DNA from 2 places in the Streptomyces sp. NPDC029152 genome. Region 2 is predicted to be linked to the other one. Evidence: riboswitches for the same ligand, from Rfam matches in the RefSeq annotation. Region 2 holds a riboswitch; the other holds the start of a gene.

Region 1 (8,414 bases), on a different contig from region 2:
GGGTTTTCCCCCGGCCCGTACGCGTCGAATGCCCCGGCGGGGCAGCCGCGGCAGGAGGATCCGTCCATGTCGGCCCTGGTCTGCACGAGGTGCGGTAACCGCAACGCGGAGAACAGCCGCTTCTGCTCCAACTGCGGCGCCCCGCTGCGCCCCGGGGCGGTTCCGGAGCGTGCGTCCGAGACGACCTCGACGATCTCCATCTCCGGCCTGGAGGCGTACGACGCCGAAATGACCGGTCAGACGGCGGTGCCGGCGCTCTCTCCCGAGGCGCAGGCTGCCGTGGACGCGCTGCCCCTGGGCTCGGCGCTCCTGGTCGTGCGCCGTGGCCCGAACTCCGGCAGCCGCTTCCTGCTGGACGGCGAGCTGACCACGGCCGGGCGCCATCCGCAGAGCGACATCTTCCTGGACGACGTGACGGTCTCGCGCCGGCACGTGGAGTTCCGCCGCGGTCCGGACGGCTCGTTCACGGTCGCCGACGTCGGCAGCCTGAACGGCACGTACGTCAACCGCGAGCGGATCGACCAGGTCGCGCTGTCGAACGGCGACGAGGTGCAGATCGGCAAGTACCGGCTGGTCTTCTACGCGAGCCAGCGGGGCTACTGACCGAACCCGGACTTGTTCCGGGGGAGACCCAGGGAAGGTCCATGCTTCGAACACCGAGCGGCGGTGCCGTGCCCGGCGCCGCCGCCCCGGACAGCGGGCTGATGAGTATCGGCTCGGTGCTGAACACGCTGCGCGACGAGTTCCCCGACATCACCATCTCCAAGATCCGCTTCCTGGAGTCGGAGGGGCTGGTCGAGCCGCAGCGTACCCCTGCGGGGTACCGCAAGTTCAGTGCGAACGACGTCGAGCGCCTCGGCCATGTCCTGCGCATGCAGAGGGACCACTACCTGCCGCTCAAGGTGATCCGCGAGCATCTGGACGCCATGGAGCGCGGTGAGGCGGTGCGGCTGCCGGCCCTGGGCCGGCAGCGGGACGGGGAAGCCGTGCCGGAGCCCGACGAGGGACCCACGGCGGCCCGGATCGGACGGGACGAGCTGCTCGCCGCCGCCGGTATCGGGGAGCAGGAGCTGGCGGAGTGGGAGTCGTACGGGCTCGTCGCTCCACTGGCCGACGGGGCGTACGACGCCGAGGCGGTCACCGTGGCCTCGCTCGTGGTCCAGCTGGGCCGGTTCGGGATCGAGCCACGGCACCTGCGGCTGATGAAGGCCGCCGCCGACCGGGAGGCCGGGCTGGTGGACCAGGTGGTGGCTCCGCTCAGGCGGCACCGCAACCCGCAGACCAGGGCGCATGCCGAGGCCCGTACCAAGGAGCTGGCCGGGCTGGCGGTGAAGCTGCACGCGGCACTGGTGCAGACGGCTCTCGGGGTGCGGCTGCCCTGAAACGGAGCGTCGCCGGGCACCCGGATCGCCCACCTGTTCCTGGCCCGACTACCCAAACGTCCCGGGCACGGCCTAGGGTTGCTGTGTGAACGAGCTCGATGTCGTAGGTGTCCGGGTCGAGATGCCCTCCAACCAACCGATCGTGCTGCTGCGCGAAGTGGGAGGCGACCGCTACCTCCCCATCTGGATCGGGCCGGGGGAGGCGACGGCGATCGCCTTCGCCCAGCAGGGCATGGCCCCCGCGCGGCCGCTGACCCACGACCTGTTCAAGGACGTGCTGGAGGCCGTCGGCCAGGAGCTCACGGAAGTACGCATCACGGACCTGCGTGAGGGGGTCTTCTACGCCGAGCTGGTCTTCGCCAGCGGCGTCGAGGTGAGCGCCCGGCCGTCCGACGCCATAGCGCTCGCGCTGCGCACCGGGACGCCGATCTACGGCAGCGACACGGTGCTCGACGACGCCGGCATCGCCATCCCGGACGAGCAGGAGGACGAGGTGGAGAAGTTCCGCGAGTTCCTCGACCAGATCTCGCCGGAGGACTTCGGCACCAGCAACCAGTAGTCACGCACACGGGCCGGCGACGGCACGACAGCGTCGTACGGCCCCTTCCGGACACATTCGGCTACCTTTTCCCCGTGACGGGGTACGCGAAACCACTCTTAGGGTGATTATCACCCGGCGTGCCGAGTGTGGCGATCGTTGACGCACCCTTGGTGACTGCCTACCGTCGAGGAGGCAGGTCAAGGACGGAGGTCGGCGTGAGAATGAGCGGCGACGGTACGGCTGGGGGTGGCCCCGGGCGCGGCCTCGGGGTGGGTGGCTCGTACTCTTCCCCGAGCCCTCGGCTCCGCTCGAGCGGGGGGTATCCCCAGCACGGCAGCGCGGCCGATCACGCTCCGCAGCGGCCGGCGGCCGTGCCGAGCAGCGGAGGGGCGACGTCCATGGCGTCCGAGCAGATCGGCTACCGCGGGCCGACGGCCTGCGCCGCCGCAGGCATCACCTACCGGCAGCTCGACTACTGGGCCCGTACGGGCCTCGTCGAGCCCAGCGTGCGGCCCGCCCACGGGTCCGGCACCCAGCGCCTCTACAGCTTCCGCGACGTCGTCGTGCTGAAGATCGTCAAGCGGTTCCTCGACACCGGGGTGTCGCTGCAGAACATCCGCACCGCCGTCCAGCACCTCAGGGAACGGGGCTTTCGTGACCTGGAGCGCATGACGCTGATGAGCGACGGCGCCACGGTCCACGAATGCACCTCGCCCGACGAGGTGCACGCCCTGCTCCAGGGCGGTCAGGGCATCTTCGGGATCGCCGTCGGCGTGGTGTGGCGGGACGTGGAGAGCGCGTTGTCCCAGTTGCACGGGGAGCGGATCGACACGGGGGAGACCCTGGTCGGGCCCAACCCCGCGGACGAACTGGCGCGGCGCCGCAACCGGGCGGTCTGAACACCGCGGCGGGCGGGGCGTTGTCAGTGGCGTAGGGCAGCATCAAAGACGTGAGAACCGCGCCCACGATCCTGCATCTCGACATGGACGCCTTCTTCGCCTCGGTGGAGCAGGCATCCAAGCCGAGCCTGCGCGGGAAGGCCGTCGTCGTCGGCGGGCTCGGGCCGCGGGGAGTGGTCGCCACGGCCTCCTACGAGGCGCGGGTCTTCGGCGTCCGCTCGGCGATGCCCATGGGCCAGGCCCGGCGGCTCGCTCCCCACGCCGCCTATCTCGTCCCGCGCTTCGAGCTGTACCGGTCGATCAGCGGGCAGGTGATGCGGCTGCTGCGGGCCCTGTCGCCGTTGGTCGAGCCGCTGAGCCTGGACGAGGCGTTCGTGGACCTGGAGGCCGGTGGCGCGGCCTGGGACGCGGCGTCGGCGCGACTGGCCGGGGCGAAGCTGCGCGCGGACATCCGGGCCGTCACCGGCCTCACCGGTTCCGTCGGTCTGGCCGCCTCCAAGATGCTCGCCAAGATCGCCTCGGAGGAGGCCAAGCCGGACGGGCTGGTGCTCATCGATCCCGGGACCGAGCGGGCCATGCTCGGCCCGAAGTCCGTCCGGATCCTCCCCGGGGTGGGACCGGCGACGGGTGACCATCTGCGGAGGGCCGGGATCACGACGGTCGAGGAGCTCGCCGAGGCGGGCGAGGACGAGCTGGTGCGGCTGCTCGGCAAGGCCCACGGGCACGCCCTGTACGCGATGGCGCTGGCGCGTGACGACCGTCCCGTGGTGTCCGAGCGGGAGACCAAGTCGGTGTCGGTCGAGGACACGTACGACGTGGACATCCACGACCGCCTGCGGGTCGGTGTGGAGGTGGCACGGCTCGCCGACCGGTGCGTGCGGCGGCTGCGCACGGCCGGGCTGTCCGGCCGGACCATCGTGCTCAAGGTGCGGCGGTACGACTTCTCCACGCTGACGCGCTCGGAGACCCTGCGCGGGCCCACGGACGACCCGGCGGTGGTGCGGGAGGCGGCGGCCCGGCTGCTGGACTCGGTGGACACCACGGGCGGTGTGCGGCTGCTGGGGGTCGGCGTCAGCGGGCTCGCCGACTACACGCAGGAGGACCTGTTCGCGCAGGCGGCGGGGGAGCGGGCCGAGGAGCTCCCGGAGGAGCCGGACGACGGGCCCGCCGAGGAGCACCGGCAGGCGCCGGCCGAGCGCCGATGGCCCTCGGGGCACGACGTACGGCACACGGAGCTCGGGCACGGATGGGTGCAGGGCAGCGGCCTGGGACGGGTCACGGTGCGCTTCGAGACGCCGTACTCCGGGCCCGGCCGGGTACGGACCTTCTCCGTCGACGATCCGCGGCTGGCGCCGGCCGAGCCGCTGCCGCTGGTGGTGTCCGCGCCGCGAGACCCCGGGGAGGGCGGGGTGACGGCCTCCGCCGGAGAGGGAGCCGCACACCCTCCGGCCGCCGAGGCCGCCGAGCAGAGGGGTGCGAGGGCGGCCCCGTGAGCCGTTCACCGGGAGGCGGGGCCTCAGTTCTCCTCGTTGCCCGTGCCCGCCAGCTTGCCGAAGTCGTGGTCCGGGAGCGGGGGAGCGGCGGCCACGTCGAGGCCGTAGTGGTGGTAGAGCTGGAGTTCCTGTTCCGGCGAGAGGTGGCGGCCGACGCCGAAGTCGGGGGCCTCCTTGATCAGGGTCCGGTCGAAGGGCACGCGCAGGGCGCCGTCGACCAGTTCGCTGGGCTCCAGGGGCACGAAGGCGTCCCTGCTGAAGAGGCCGGTGCGGATGGCCGCCCACTCGGGGACGCCGGTGGCGTCGTCGAGGTAGACCTCGTCGACGGTGCCGATCCTGGCTCCGTTGCGGTCGAACGCCTTGCGTCCTATCAGACTGCGCGGATCGATGTCGGTACGCACGGGCCCTCCACTTGGTCGCACTCCGGTCGCAAACCATCCGGCGAATCATCCACCAGTACTACAAAAGGGCACATTGGGGAGAGTGGCCACTCGAAGGTCCGTGCGTTCCCCTCGCTGGTAGGCTGGCAGACGGCTGCTGACCCCGTGCGGGAGAGTCCTCCAGGCATCATCGGAGGCGCCGAAGGAGCAAATCCTCCCCGGAATCTCTCAGGCACACGTACCGCACGGACGAGGTCACTCTGGAAAGCAGGGCGGGTGCCGACGGCTTCCGCCCTCACCGACGGTGAAAGCCGGCAGCCCTCGGGCGGCCCGGTGAAGCTCTCAGGTCGAGATGACAGAGGGGGAGGCCGTCCGGGCACCCGCGCCGTGGTGCCCCTCGAAGGTCGTCAGACCAGGAGGCCTCCGCAATGACCGCCCCTCGCACTCCGCTCTCCGAGCTCGAACAGGCAGCACCCTTCGAGCAGCGCCACATCGGCCCCGACCACGAGGCCCAGGCCAAGATGCTCGCGCAGGTCGGCTACGGCTCGCTCGACGAGTTGACGGCCGCCGCGGTGCCGGATGTGATCAAGAACGCCGACGCGCTGGACCTGCCGGGCGCCCGCTCCGAGGCCGAGGTGCTGGCCGAGCTGCGTTCGCTGGCCGACCGCAACCAGGTCCTCGACTCCATGATCGGCCTTGGCTACTACGGCACCTTCACCCCGCCGGTCATCCTGCGCAACGTCATGGAGAACCCGGCCTGGTACACCGCGTACACGCCGTACCAGCCGGAGATCTCCCAGGGCCGCCTGGAGGCCCTGCTGAACTTCCAGACCATGGTCGCCGACCTGACCGGTCTGCCGACCTCCGGCGCCTCGCTGCTCGACGAGGGCACCGCCGCCGCCGAGGCGATGGCCCTGTCCCGGCGCATGGGCAAGAACAAGAAGGGCCTGTTCCTGGTCGACGCGGACGCGCTGCCGCAGACCATCGCCGTGATCCAGACCCGCGCCGAGCCGACCGGCGTCGAGGTCGTCGTGGCCAACCTGAGCGACGGCATCCCGGCCGAGGTCGCCGAGCGGGAGATCAACGGCGTCCTGATCCAGTACCCGGGCGCCTCCGGTGCCGTCCGCGACATCAAGCCGGTCATCGACCAGGCGCACGAACGCGGCGCGCTCGTCACCGTCGCCGCCGACCTGCTCGCCCTCACGCTGCTCACCTCGCCCGGCGAGCTGGGCGCGGACATCGCCGTGGGCACCACCCAGCGCTTCGGTGTGCCGATGGGCTTCGGCGGGCCGCACGCCGGCTACATGGCCGTGCACGAGAAGTTCGCGCGCAGCCTGCCCGGCCGCCTCGTGGGCGTCTCCGTGGACGCCGACGGCAACAAGGCCTACCGCCTCGCCCTGCAGACCCGCGAGCAGCACATCCGCCGGGAGAAGGCGACCAGCAACATCTGCACCGCCCAGGTGCTGCTCGCCGTCATGGCCGGCATGTACGCCGTGTACCACGGGCCGGACGGGCTGCGGGCCATCGCGCGCCGCACCCACCGGTACGCCTCGGTCACCGCCGCGGGCCTCGCGGCCGGCGGCGTCGAGATCGTGCACGCCGCCTACTTCGACACGGTCACCGCGCGGGTGCCGGGCCGGGCCGGCGAGATCGTGCACGCCGCCCGCGAGAACGGCATCAACCTGCGCCTCGTCGACGCCGACCACGTGTCGTTCGCCTGCGACGAGACCACCACGCGCGCCCAGGTCGGCGGCGTGTGGAACGCGTTCGGCGTCGAGGGCGACATCGAGGCGCTGGACGCGAGCGCCGAGGACACGCTGCCCGAGGCGCTGCTGCGCACCGACGACTTCCTGGCCCATCCGGTCTTCCACGCGCACCGCTCCGAGACCGCGATGCTGCGCTACCTGCGCCGTCTCGCCGACCGCGACTACGCGCTCGACCGCGGCATGATCCCGCTGGGCTCCTGCACCATGAAGCTCAACGCGACCACCGAGATGGAGCCGGTCACCTGGCCCGAGTTCGGCGCGCTGCACCCCTTCGCCCCCGCCGAGCAGGCGCAGGGCTACCTGACCCTCATCCGCGAGCTGGAGGAGCGGCTCGCCGAGGTCACCGGGTACGACAAGGTGTCGCTGCAGCCCAACGCGGGCTCGCAGGGCGAGTTCGCCGGCCTGCTCGCCGTCCGCGGCTACCACCGCGCCAACGGCGACGACCAGCGCACCGTCTGCCTCATCCCGTCCTCCGCGCACGGCACCAACGCGGCGAGCGCGGTCATGGCCGGCATGAAGGTCGTCGTCGTCAAGACCGCCGAGGACGGCGAGGTCGACGTCGAGGACCTGCGCGCCAAGATCGAGAAGCACCGCGACGAGCTGGCCGTGCTGATGATCACGTACCCCTCGACGCACGGCGTGTTCGAGGAGCACGTCGCCGACATCTGCGCCCAGGTGCACGACGCCGGCGGCCAGGTCTACGTGGACGGCGCCAACCTCAACGCCCTGGTCGGCCTCGCCAAGCCCGGCCACTTCGGCGGCGACGTCTCCCACCTGAACCTGCACAAGACGTTCTGCATCCCGCACGGCGGCGGCGGTCCGGGCGTCGGCCCGGTGGCCGTGCGGTCGCACCTGGCGCCGTACCTGCCCAACCACCCGCTCCAGCCCGCGGCCGGACCGCAGACGGGCGTCGGACCGATCTCGGCGGCGCCCTGGGGCTCGGCCGGCATCCTGCCGATCTCCTGGTCGTACGTCCGGCTGATGGGCGGTGAGGGACTCAAGCGCGCCACCCAGGTGGCCGTGCTGTCCGCCAACTACATCGCCAAGCGCCTCGAGCCGCACTTCCCGGTGCTGTACACCGGTCCGGGCGGTCTGGTCGCCCACGAGTGCATCATCGACCTGCGCCCGCTGACCAAGGCGACCGGCGTGAGCGTGGACGACGTCGCCAAGCGGCTGATCGACTACGGCTTCCACGCGCCGACGATGTCCTTCCCGGTGGCCGGCACGCTGATGATCGAGCCGACCGAGTCCGAGGACCTGGCCGAGCTGGACCGGTTCTGCGACGCGATGATCGCCATCCGCGCGGAGATCGACAAGGTCGGCTCCGGCACCTGGCCCGCGGACGACAACCCGCTGCGGGGCGCTCCGCACACCGCCGGAGCCCTGGGCGGGGACTGGGACCACGCGTACACGCGCGAGGAGGCCGTGTTCCCGGCCGGAGTGTCGGTGGCCGACAAGTACTGGCCGCCGGTGCGCCGCATCGACCAGGCCTTCGGCGACCGGAACCTCGTGTGCTCCTGCCCGCCGCTGGACGCCTACGCGGACTGACCAGGCCGCGGTGAAGGCCCCGTCCCCGTCCGGGGCGGGGCCTTCACCCTTGCCGCGTCGTGGCGAGCGCGACCTCGGTCGACTTGATCAGGGCGACGACGTCGGAACCCACGAAGAGGCCCAGTTCCTCGGCCGCTTCCCTCGTGATCACGGCGGTGAGTTCGGCGTCGTCCACGGCGACGTGGACGGCCGCCATGGCCTCGCCGAGCGTGATCCGGGTGACCGCGCCGGGCAGCTTGTTGCGGATCGACAGGCCTTCGGTCCGGCCGGTGGCCAGGGAGACCTCCGTCGACTTCACCAGGGCGCGGACGGCCGTTCCGGCGCTCAGGCCGAGGTCGTCGGCGGCCTCCCGGGTGATGGCCGCGGTGAGGTCCCGGCCGCCGGACAGGCGGACCCTGACCGTCG
Region 2 (8,414 bases):
GCCGGATCCCGACTCGCCGACGATGCAGAGGGTCTTGCCCTTCTCCACCTGGAAGCTGAGCCCGTCGACGGACTTCACCAGGCCGTCGTCGGTGGGGAAGTGCACCTTGAGGTCGCGGACCGCGAGGAACGCGTCGGGCGCGTCCGAGGGCGGGGTCGTGGGCTCACCCACGGCGGCCCCGGTCTTGGAGAGTTCGGTCACGAGAGCCTCACGCGTGGGTCGGCGGCGGCGTACAGCAGGTCCACCAGGAGATTGGCGATCACGACGAAGAAGGCTGCGAGCAGGGTGACGCCGAGGATCGGGGGGAGGTCGTTGTCGGTGATGCCCTGCACCGCGTACTGGCCGATGCCGGGCAGCGAGAACACCTTCTCGGTGATCACGGCACCGCCGAGCAGCAGGCCGAGGTCCATGCCGAAGACGGTGATGATCGGTGTCAGCGCGGCCCGGAGGCCGTGCCGGGCCACGACCCTGCGTTCCCGCAGGCCCTTGGCGCGGGCCGTGCGGATGAAGTCCTCGTTCATCGTCTCCAGCATGCCCGAACGGGTGAGCCGGGCGTAGATGGCGGAGTACAGCAGCGCCAGGGAGCACCAGGCCGGGAAGAGCGTGTTGGCCCACTGGGCCGGGTTCTCGGTGAGCGGCACGTAGGTGCGGCCGAAGATGGGCCACTGGAAGGTGAACAGCAGGAGCAGCAGGTTGCCGGTGAAGAACATGGGCAGGGAGACGCCGGCGAGCGCCACGCCCATGAAGGTGCGGTCGAAGACGCTGCGGGGCTTGAGTGCGGAGACCACGCCGATCAGGACACCGGAGACCAGCCACAGCACGGCGGCACCGCCGGCCAGCGAGAGGGTCACCGGGAGACGCGAGGTGAGCTGCGGCCACACCTCGACGTGGGTCTTGAAGGAGTAGCCGAAGCAGGGCGCGTTGCAGTTCGCCGTCGTGGGGCCCAGGTTGTAGGTGGCGCCGCTGACGATCCCCTTGATGAAGTGCCAGTACTGGACGTACAGGGGCTGGTCCAGACCGAGGTTCTGCTTGACCGCGAGGATGTCCGCCTTCGTCGGGCTCTTTCCGATGTACTGCTGCGCGAGCTGGTCGGCGGTCTGACCGGCGAGCCGCGGCAACAGGAAGAAGATCGCGAAGGTGACCGCGGTGACGACCAGCAGCAGGATCACTGCCGCGAACGTCCGACGGAGGATGTACGAGATCACGGGGACCGGCGCTGGTGCCCGCGGGCCGCGAAGCCCGCGGGCACCAATGCCTTCACCTGCCTTCCGGGGCTACTTCTTGGTCGTGCCGATGTTGAGGTAGTCGTACTGACCGCTGAACGCCGCCGTGGACACCAGGTTGGTGAAGGTGGTCGGGCGGTACAGCAGGACCTTGAAGTAGGTCAGCGGGACGAGGGCGGCCTGCTCCATCGCACGCTTGTCGATCTGGCCGTACAGCGAGTTGCGCTCGGTGTCGTCCTCGGTGGCGATGGCCTTGCCGAGCGTCTCGTTGATCTGCTTGTCGTTCAGGTACGAGATGTTGGTGTTGCCGGACGGGCCGATCGCTCCACCGTTGAGGATCTGCTGGAGGAAGCCGTAGCCGGACGGCCAGTCGGCGCCCCACTGCATCATGTGCAGACCGATGTTCTGCTTCTTGTTGAACTCCGGCACACCGATGTAGTCGGTGAAGTACTTGCCCGACGGGTACTGCTTCAGGCTGGCGTTGATGCCGACCTTCTTCAGCGAGGCGATGATCGCGGTGGCCGCGTCGACCTCCTGCGGGCGGTCGCTGCGCGCCGAGATGTTGGTGGTGATGGCCGTCTTGCCGCAGGCCTTCAGCTGCTCCTTGGCCTTGGCGACGTCGCCCTTGTTGCCGGCGGTCGGGTAGGTGTCCGCCTTCTGGTAGCCGGTGATGTCCGGCGGCAGGACGGTGGTCGCGATCTCACCGCGGATCGGGCCGCCCAGGGCGGTCTGCACGGAGACCTTGTCGACGGCGTACTCGACGGCCTTGCGGCACTCGAGCTTGTCGAACGGGGCGACCTGGGTGTTGATCGCCATGTAGACGAGGCGGCCACCGTAGGTGTTGTCGGTGTTGGCCTTCAGGTCGGCGTTGTTGACGACCTTCGCCTGCGTCGCGGCCTGGACGCCCGTGCCGCCGAGGTCGATCGCGGTGCCGGCCTGGACGTCCTGGTCGATCGTCTCGGGGTTGACCTTGAGCTTGACGACGACCTTGTCCGGGTACTGCTTGCGCAGCGGGTCCGTCTTCGGGTCCCAGTTCTCGTTGCGGACGAGGACGGCCTGCTTGCCCTCCTCGTAGCTCTCGAACTTGTACGAGCCGGAGGACACGATGTTCTTGACGTAGTCGATGCCCTTGTCCTTGGCCTTGGGCACCGGAGCCGTCTGCGGCGTCGCGACCAGGTAGTCGAACTCCTGGAACGAACGGTTGAGGTGGAAGACGATCGTGGTGTCGTCCGGCGTCTCGATGGACTTCAGGCCCTCGGGGCTCTTGTCCTTGTAGGGGCCCTTGTACTTGTCGCCGCCCTCCATGAACTGCTGGAAGTAGTTCGGGCCGAGGGAGAGCACGTCACGCGCGAAGTTGGACCGCTCGACGGCGTACTTGACGTCCTTCGAGGTGATCGGGGTGCCGTCCTCGTACTTCAGGCCCGCACGCAGCTTGTACGTCCAGGTCTTGCCGCCGTCGCTCGGCACGCCCTTGCTCTCGGCGAGGTCCGGGACCAGCTTGTTGCCCTCTTCGCCCGCGCCGGGCTGGAAGGTCATCAGCGGGCGGGCGTACAGCCGGCTGAGGTTGTACATGTACGCGTAGTACGTGTTGCCGGGGTCGAAGGAGTCCGGGACGTCCGAGTACTCGTACGTGACCGTCCCGCCCTTCTGGGTGGAGGCGTTGACGACACCCTTGGTCGCGGCGTTGGCCTCAGCCGACTTCTTTCCGTTGTTGTCCGAGTTGTCATCGGCCTTGCTGCAAGCCGACAGCAGCAAGCTCGCACTGCCGATGGCCGCGACCGCGGCCAGCGCTGACCTTCGCATGATGGTCTGCTTCCCCTCCATTGTTGGCAAATCCTTGGTGCCCCCGTGGCAGCCGCGGGTCAGCGGCTGCGCGGGTCGAGAGCGTCACGAAGACCGTCGCCGAGCAGGTTGAACGCCAGGACGGTCACGAAGATGGCGAGGCCGGGAACGATCATGTACTGGGGGTCGACCTGGTAGTACTCGACCGCGTCGTTGATCATGCCGCCCCACGAGGCCTGCGGGGGCTGGATGCCGACGCCGAGGAAGCTCAGGGACGCCTCGAAGATGATGTTGGTCGGGATGAGCAGCGTCGAGTAGACGATGATCGGCCCCACGAGGTTCGGCAGCAGCTCCCGGAAGAGGATGTACGGGCCCTTGGCCCCCATCCCGCGCGAGGCGTCGACGAACTCCCGTTCCCTCAGGGCCAGCGTCTGGCCCCGGACGATGCGCCCCAGATAGGGCCAGTTGAAGAAGCCGATCACGAAGACCAGCACCACGATGTGCAGCGGCAGGCCCTCCAGTCCGAAGGCGCCGCCCTGCAGGGTCGCCGAGATGGCGATCGCGAACAGCAGGAGGGGGAAGGCCAGGAAGGTGTCCATCAGCCGGCTGATGATCGCGTCGACGCGTCCGCCGTAGTAGCCGGCGACGACGCCGAGGACCGCGCCGATCGTGTTGGACAGGATCGTGGCGCCGAAGGCGACGACCAGCGAGACCCAGGAGCCCTCCAGGATGCGGGTGGCGATGTCCCGGCCGAACTTGGGCTCCACACCGAGCGGGTGGTCCCAGCTCATGCCGCCGAAGTCACCCTTGGGCAGCGAGGTGTTGGGGTCGATCAGGTCCTGGTTGAGGGCGTTGGGGTCCAGGCCGAAGAGCGCCTGGAGGGGGCGGGAGAGGACCGCGAGGAGGACCAGCAGGATCACGATGACCCCGCCGGCCATGGCCACCTTGTCCTTCTTGAAGCGGGACCAGGCGATCTGTCCCAGGGAACGGCCCTCGATCTGCCCCTTCTCGGCACCGGCGAGGACAGCCTCGGGCTGTGCCTCGGCTTGCGCCCCGGTGGTCTCGATCGGTGCGGTCACAGTGACCCGACCCCTCTCGCCGGCGGTGACCGGCCTACGCCCGCCGTGGATTACGGCTTTGTCGACTTGCTCTCGATCACGGGATCGAACGATCCGTGTCTTTCTCGGGAGTCTTCAGCGTCGTCACGATCACCCGCCAGGTCTGGCTGGGAAAGTATGCGCAACCGTGATGCACTGCTAGGGATTCCGTTATCCGAACAGTGGGTAACAGCCTTCGAACGAAGGACAGTTGGGACACAACAGCGGAATCGACGATCTTCGCGACCATCCGCCGTCATCTACGCGCGAAGAAGTGTGTCCGTCGTGTGAAGGACGCGGAACGCCGTCGACACGGCCGGCGGGGGTCCGTCGCCCCGTCAGTAGCCGCCGCGGGCCGGCGGGTAGCCGTACCCGGCGGCGGGGGCCGCGTGGGCCTCGCGGTCGTAGAAGGGGCGGGCGTTGGCGCGCAGCCACAGGGCGACCGGGTCGTGCGCGTCGGTCATCGCCACCGTCGACACCGGCAGCCCCTCCGGCACCGCGCCGACGGACTGCTGCATCATCGCGCGCACCGCGTCCACGGCCGGCGGCGACGTGTCGTACACGTCCAGGCCGATGGCGAGGTAGGGCGCGCCCAGCGACGGCTGCACCCAGGCGCGGCGCAGTGCGCGGACCGCCGGGGTGCGGTGGGCGTTCTGCGCGAGCAGGGCGTAGAACTGCGGGATCTCGATGGCCGGTTCGGACAGGCGCAAGGGGCCGGCGGGCTGGCGGTCCAGGCCGGAGGCGATGCGGCGCAGGTCGGGCCAGGGGATGCCGACGCCACCGCCGGGGGCGTGCGGGTTGAGCCAGAGACCGTAGTGGTCCGGATAGAGGGCGCGGGCCACTTCCAGGCCGTCGACCACCTCGTACGACCGGTTCCAGCCGCTGGCGGAGAGCTCCTGGGCGGAGGTGACGCAGGGCGCGTAGCCGTAGCCACCGACCTCCATGTTCCCGTACTGGGCGTCCGGGGAGCCGGCCTGGCCGTGCCACAGCAGCATCCAGACCTGGCCGGTGGCGGGGGTGGCGAGCGCGCGCAGCAGGGCCTCGTAGGCGTCGTAGCGCCCGGGCGTCACCTGGCGCAGCATGTGCTCGACCTGCCCGGTCGCGGCGGTACCGCTCGCGCTCACCTTTTACCGACCCTTCGAGAACCGTCTCCTGTCGTGGACCCAGCTTAGGGCTCCCCCCGCGGCGGTGGCTCCGGAGTTCCGGGGGGTGTTGTCCGCCGGCGGGTGCGGGGGCCTCGTGGCCGGTCGCGCCCGCGCGGCGGAGCCGCAGGTGTCACGATCCCCGCCGCTTCGGGGGCGCTCCCCGTCCGGGGTTCACACGTCCCGGTCGTAGAAGGGGCGTACGTGTGACCGCATCCAGTCGCAGACCGGGTCCTGGACCGCTTCCAGGAGGACCAGGTTGACCGGCCACCTGACCGGGACCGCGCCGAGGGCGCGGCCGAGGGCGTCCAGCGGGAGCGCGCGGGCGTCGCCCTCCCAGTGGGACAGCTCCACGCCGACGAACATCACCGGGTCGGCGGTCTCGACGGCGGCCAGGCAGCGGCGGGCGGTGCGGACGACGCCGACGGCGGTGAACTCGGCGCGGGCCGCGGCCAGGAAGTCGACCGGGTCGTCCTGCCAGTCGGGTTCGAACAGGCGGACCCGGCCGCCGGACGCGGCCCCGTCCAGCGGGGTGCGTCCGGCCCGGCACAGCTCGGCCACGGCGGCCGGCGGCAGCGGGACGCCGACCACGCCGTCCGGGTTCACGGCGATGCCGACCTGCGGGGGCAGGCCGCGGGCGAACTCGACGGCGGGGGCGACGGTGTACCCCATGTGGGGGCCGGCGGCCCGGCGGAGCTGCTCCTCGGAGCTGAACACCGGCACGTGGGCCTGGCCGTCGATCTCCATCGTGGGCAGGTCGAGGGGGCCGGTGTCCGGGCCGCCGCCGTTGGGCAGCGGGACCCAGACGAAGCTGCGGCCGAGCACCTCCACGATCCGGCCGCCCGCGCCCGGCACGCCGAGGGAGGCCGACAGGACCTCCTCCAGTTCGTTGCCGGGCCATCCGCCGTGCGGGTGGGGATGCGCCGGCGCCGGGAACTCCGGTGAGAGGTCCGCCGGGAAGTCCGCTGGGAAGTCCATCTGCCTACCGCCTGCCTGGGTACCGCTGCTGTGGCTGAAAAGGCTAACCCGTTCGGCCCCACCGGCCCACGGACCGTCACCTCAGCCCGTGAAGGCGATCCGGTGCAGCGCGTCGGCCGCCGCCCGGTCCAGGACGACCGCCGAGGCGCAGCCGGCCGGCAGGCTGCCCTCGGTCACGGAGGCCAGCAGCCGGGCGGTCGCCGCGCGGTGCCGCAGGAAGGCGTACCGCGAGACGCCCCGGCCGCGCTCGCGCTGCCCGGCCAGGGCGTCGTCGGCGCCGACGTCGAGGAGCAGCAGGTGCAGGGCGCCGCCGCGGCGGCGGGCCTCGCGGGCCAGCCAGCCGCGCACCCAGGTCTGCGTGCCGCAGTCGTGCACGACGACGCCCCGGCCGGAGCGCAGGGCGCGGCGCAGCCCGGCGTAGTGGGCGAGGCGCACGAGGGGCCGGTAGAGGGCGTAGGGGAGGAGGCGCGGCACGCGGCGGTCCCAGCGGTCGCGGGCGTCCTGGGAGTCGATGCGCAGGCCGCGCACGGTGCGCCGCATCAGGGTGGACTTGCCGCTGCCGGGCAGGCCGGTGACCACCACCAGGTCGCGGGGCCCGAAGAGCAGGGCGCGCGGGCCGCGGCCGTCGCGGTCGCGCAGGTCGCGGACGACGGGTGCGGGCAGTCCGGCACGCGCCTCCCCGGCCGGGGCGGGCCGCTTCGGCAGTGCGATGCCCGAGGTCGTTGCGCAAGCCGTGGTCCTGTTCACCGTGATCGTCCTCCCCTGGGGCGGTTCACGAGTTCCCGTCCCCGTCGAGTGTAAAGAGAAGGTAATGCGGCGGTCTCGCGTTTTCGTGCGCTTACTGCCACGAGCCGGTTACAGATCACGGTCTGCCACGAACAGGCCCGGCGTGCAATGATGGCGGCGCCAACTGCATACCGGCCGTTTGAATCCGCGCGGGAGAGTCCCCGGCCGCGCCGGGGCGCCGAAGGAGCAAGTCCCTCCCTTGAATCTCTCAGGCACCGTTACCGCGCGGGCGAGGCACATCTGAAAAGCGGGCCGCCGCTCCACGGCTGCCCCACCCAAGGTGCAAGTCCTGACCGCCGCACTCCGGTGGTCACGGCGAACCTCTCAGGTTCCGATGACAGATGGGGAGGACCGACCTCGCCCGTGCCGTCCTGTCCTGGGAGACGACCGACCGATGAGCAGTACCGAACTCCGCCGTACCGCGCTGGATGCCACGCATCGCGCGCTGGGCGCGACCATGACCGACTTCGCCGGCTGGGACATGCCCCTGCGCTACGGCTCCGAGCGCGACGAGCACGTCGCGGTGCGCACCCGGGCCGGTCTCTTCGACCTCTCCCACATGGGCGAGATCACCGTCACCGGCCCGCGCGCCGCCGACCTGCTGGACTTCGCGCTGGTCGGGAACATCGGCAGCGTGAAGCCGGGCCGTGCCCGCTACACCATGATCTGCCGCGAGGACGGCGGCATCCTGGACGACCTGATCGTCTACCGCCTGGGCGAGACCGAGTACATGGTGGTCGCCAACGCCTCCAACGCCCAGGTGGTGCTGGACGCGCTCACCGAGCGGGCCGCCGGCTTCGACGCCGAGGTCCGCGACGACCGCGACGCCTACGCGCTGCTGGCCGTGCAGGGCCCCGAGTCCCCGGGCATCCTCGCCTCGCTCACCGACGCCGACCTGGACGGCCTGAAGTACTACGCGGGCCTGCCCGGCACGGTCGCCGGCGTCCCGGCGCTCATCGCGCGCACCGGGTACACCGGCGAGGACGGCTTCGAGCTGTTCGTGAAGCCGGAGCACGCCGTCCGGCTGTGGCAGGCGCTGACCGAGGCGGGCGAGGGCGCAGGGCTGGTCCCGTGCGGCCTGTCCTGCCGGGACACGCTCCGCCTGGAGGCGGGCATGCCGCTGTACGGGCACGAGCTGACGACGGAGCTGACGCCCTTCGACGCCGGGCTCGGCCGGGTGGTGAAGTTCGAGAAGGAGGGCGACTTCGTGGGCCGCGCGGCGCTCGAGCAGGCCGCTTCCCGGGCCGAGGCGAACCCGCCCCGCGTCCTGGTCGGCCTGGTCGCCGAGGGCCGCCGCGTCCCGCGCGCCGGGTACGCGGTCGTCGCCGGCGGCGAGGTGGTCGGCGAGGTCACCTCCGGCGCCCCCTCCCCCACGCTGGGCAAGCCGATCGCCATGGCGTACGTCG

The links. Region 2 has a riboswitch for glycine ahead of gcvT (glycine cleavage system aminomethyltransferase GcvT). Riboswitches for the same ligand answer to the same signal wherever they lie in the genome.
Region 1: linked by a shared signal. The riboswitch ahead of gcvP (aminomethyl-transferring glycine dehydrogenase) and the one ahead of gcvT (glycine cleavage system aminomethyltransferase GcvT) in region 2 are both predicted to bind glycine.

The regions. Positions count from the first base shown of each region.
Region 1 covers NZ_JBVHWR010000004.1:575,689-584,102, reverse strand. Annotated here, with positions in the region: gene ACZ4V6_RS12170 (FHA domain-containing protein) at 1-603, shown strand, start outside; gene ftsR (transcriptional regulator FtsR) at 645-1,382, shown strand; gene ACZ4V6_RS12160 (bifunctional nuclease family protein) at 1,468-1,941, shown strand; gene ACZ4V6_RS12155 (MerR family transcriptional regulator) at 2,139-2,822, shown strand; partial or broken gene ACZ4V6_RS12150 (DNA polymerase IV) at 2,873-4,423, shown strand; gene ACZ4V6_RS12145 (PRC-barrel domain-containing protein) at 4,339-4,716, opposite strand; glycine riboswitch at 4,854-4,949, shown strand; gene gcvP (aminomethyl-transferring glycine dehydrogenase) at 5,124-8,009, shown strand; gene ACZ4V6_RS12135 (TOBE domain-containing protein) at 8,053-8,414, opposite strand, start outside.
Region 2 covers NZ_JBVHWR010000021.1:36,795-45,208, reverse strand. Annotated here, with positions in the region: gene ACZ4V6_RS31170 (ABC transporter ATP-binding protein) at 1-201, opposite strand, end outside; gene ACZ4V6_RS31165 (ABC transporter permease) at 198-1,205, opposite strand; gene ACZ4V6_RS31160 (ABC transporter substrate-binding protein) at 1,275-3,026, opposite strand; gene ACZ4V6_RS31155 (ABC transporter permease) at 3,086-4,084, opposite strand; gene ACZ4V6_RS31150 (enhanced serine sensitivity protein SseB C-terminal domain-containing protein) at 4,441-5,226, opposite strand; gene ACZ4V6_RS31145 (enhanced serine sensitivity protein SseB) at 5,419-6,222, opposite strand; gene ACZ4V6_RS31140 (AAA family ATPase) at 6,304-6,969, opposite strand; glycine riboswitch at 7,149-7,242, shown strand; glycine riboswitch at 7,243-7,359, shown strand; gene gcvT (glycine cleavage system aminomethyltransferase GcvT) at 7,403-8,414, shown strand, end outside.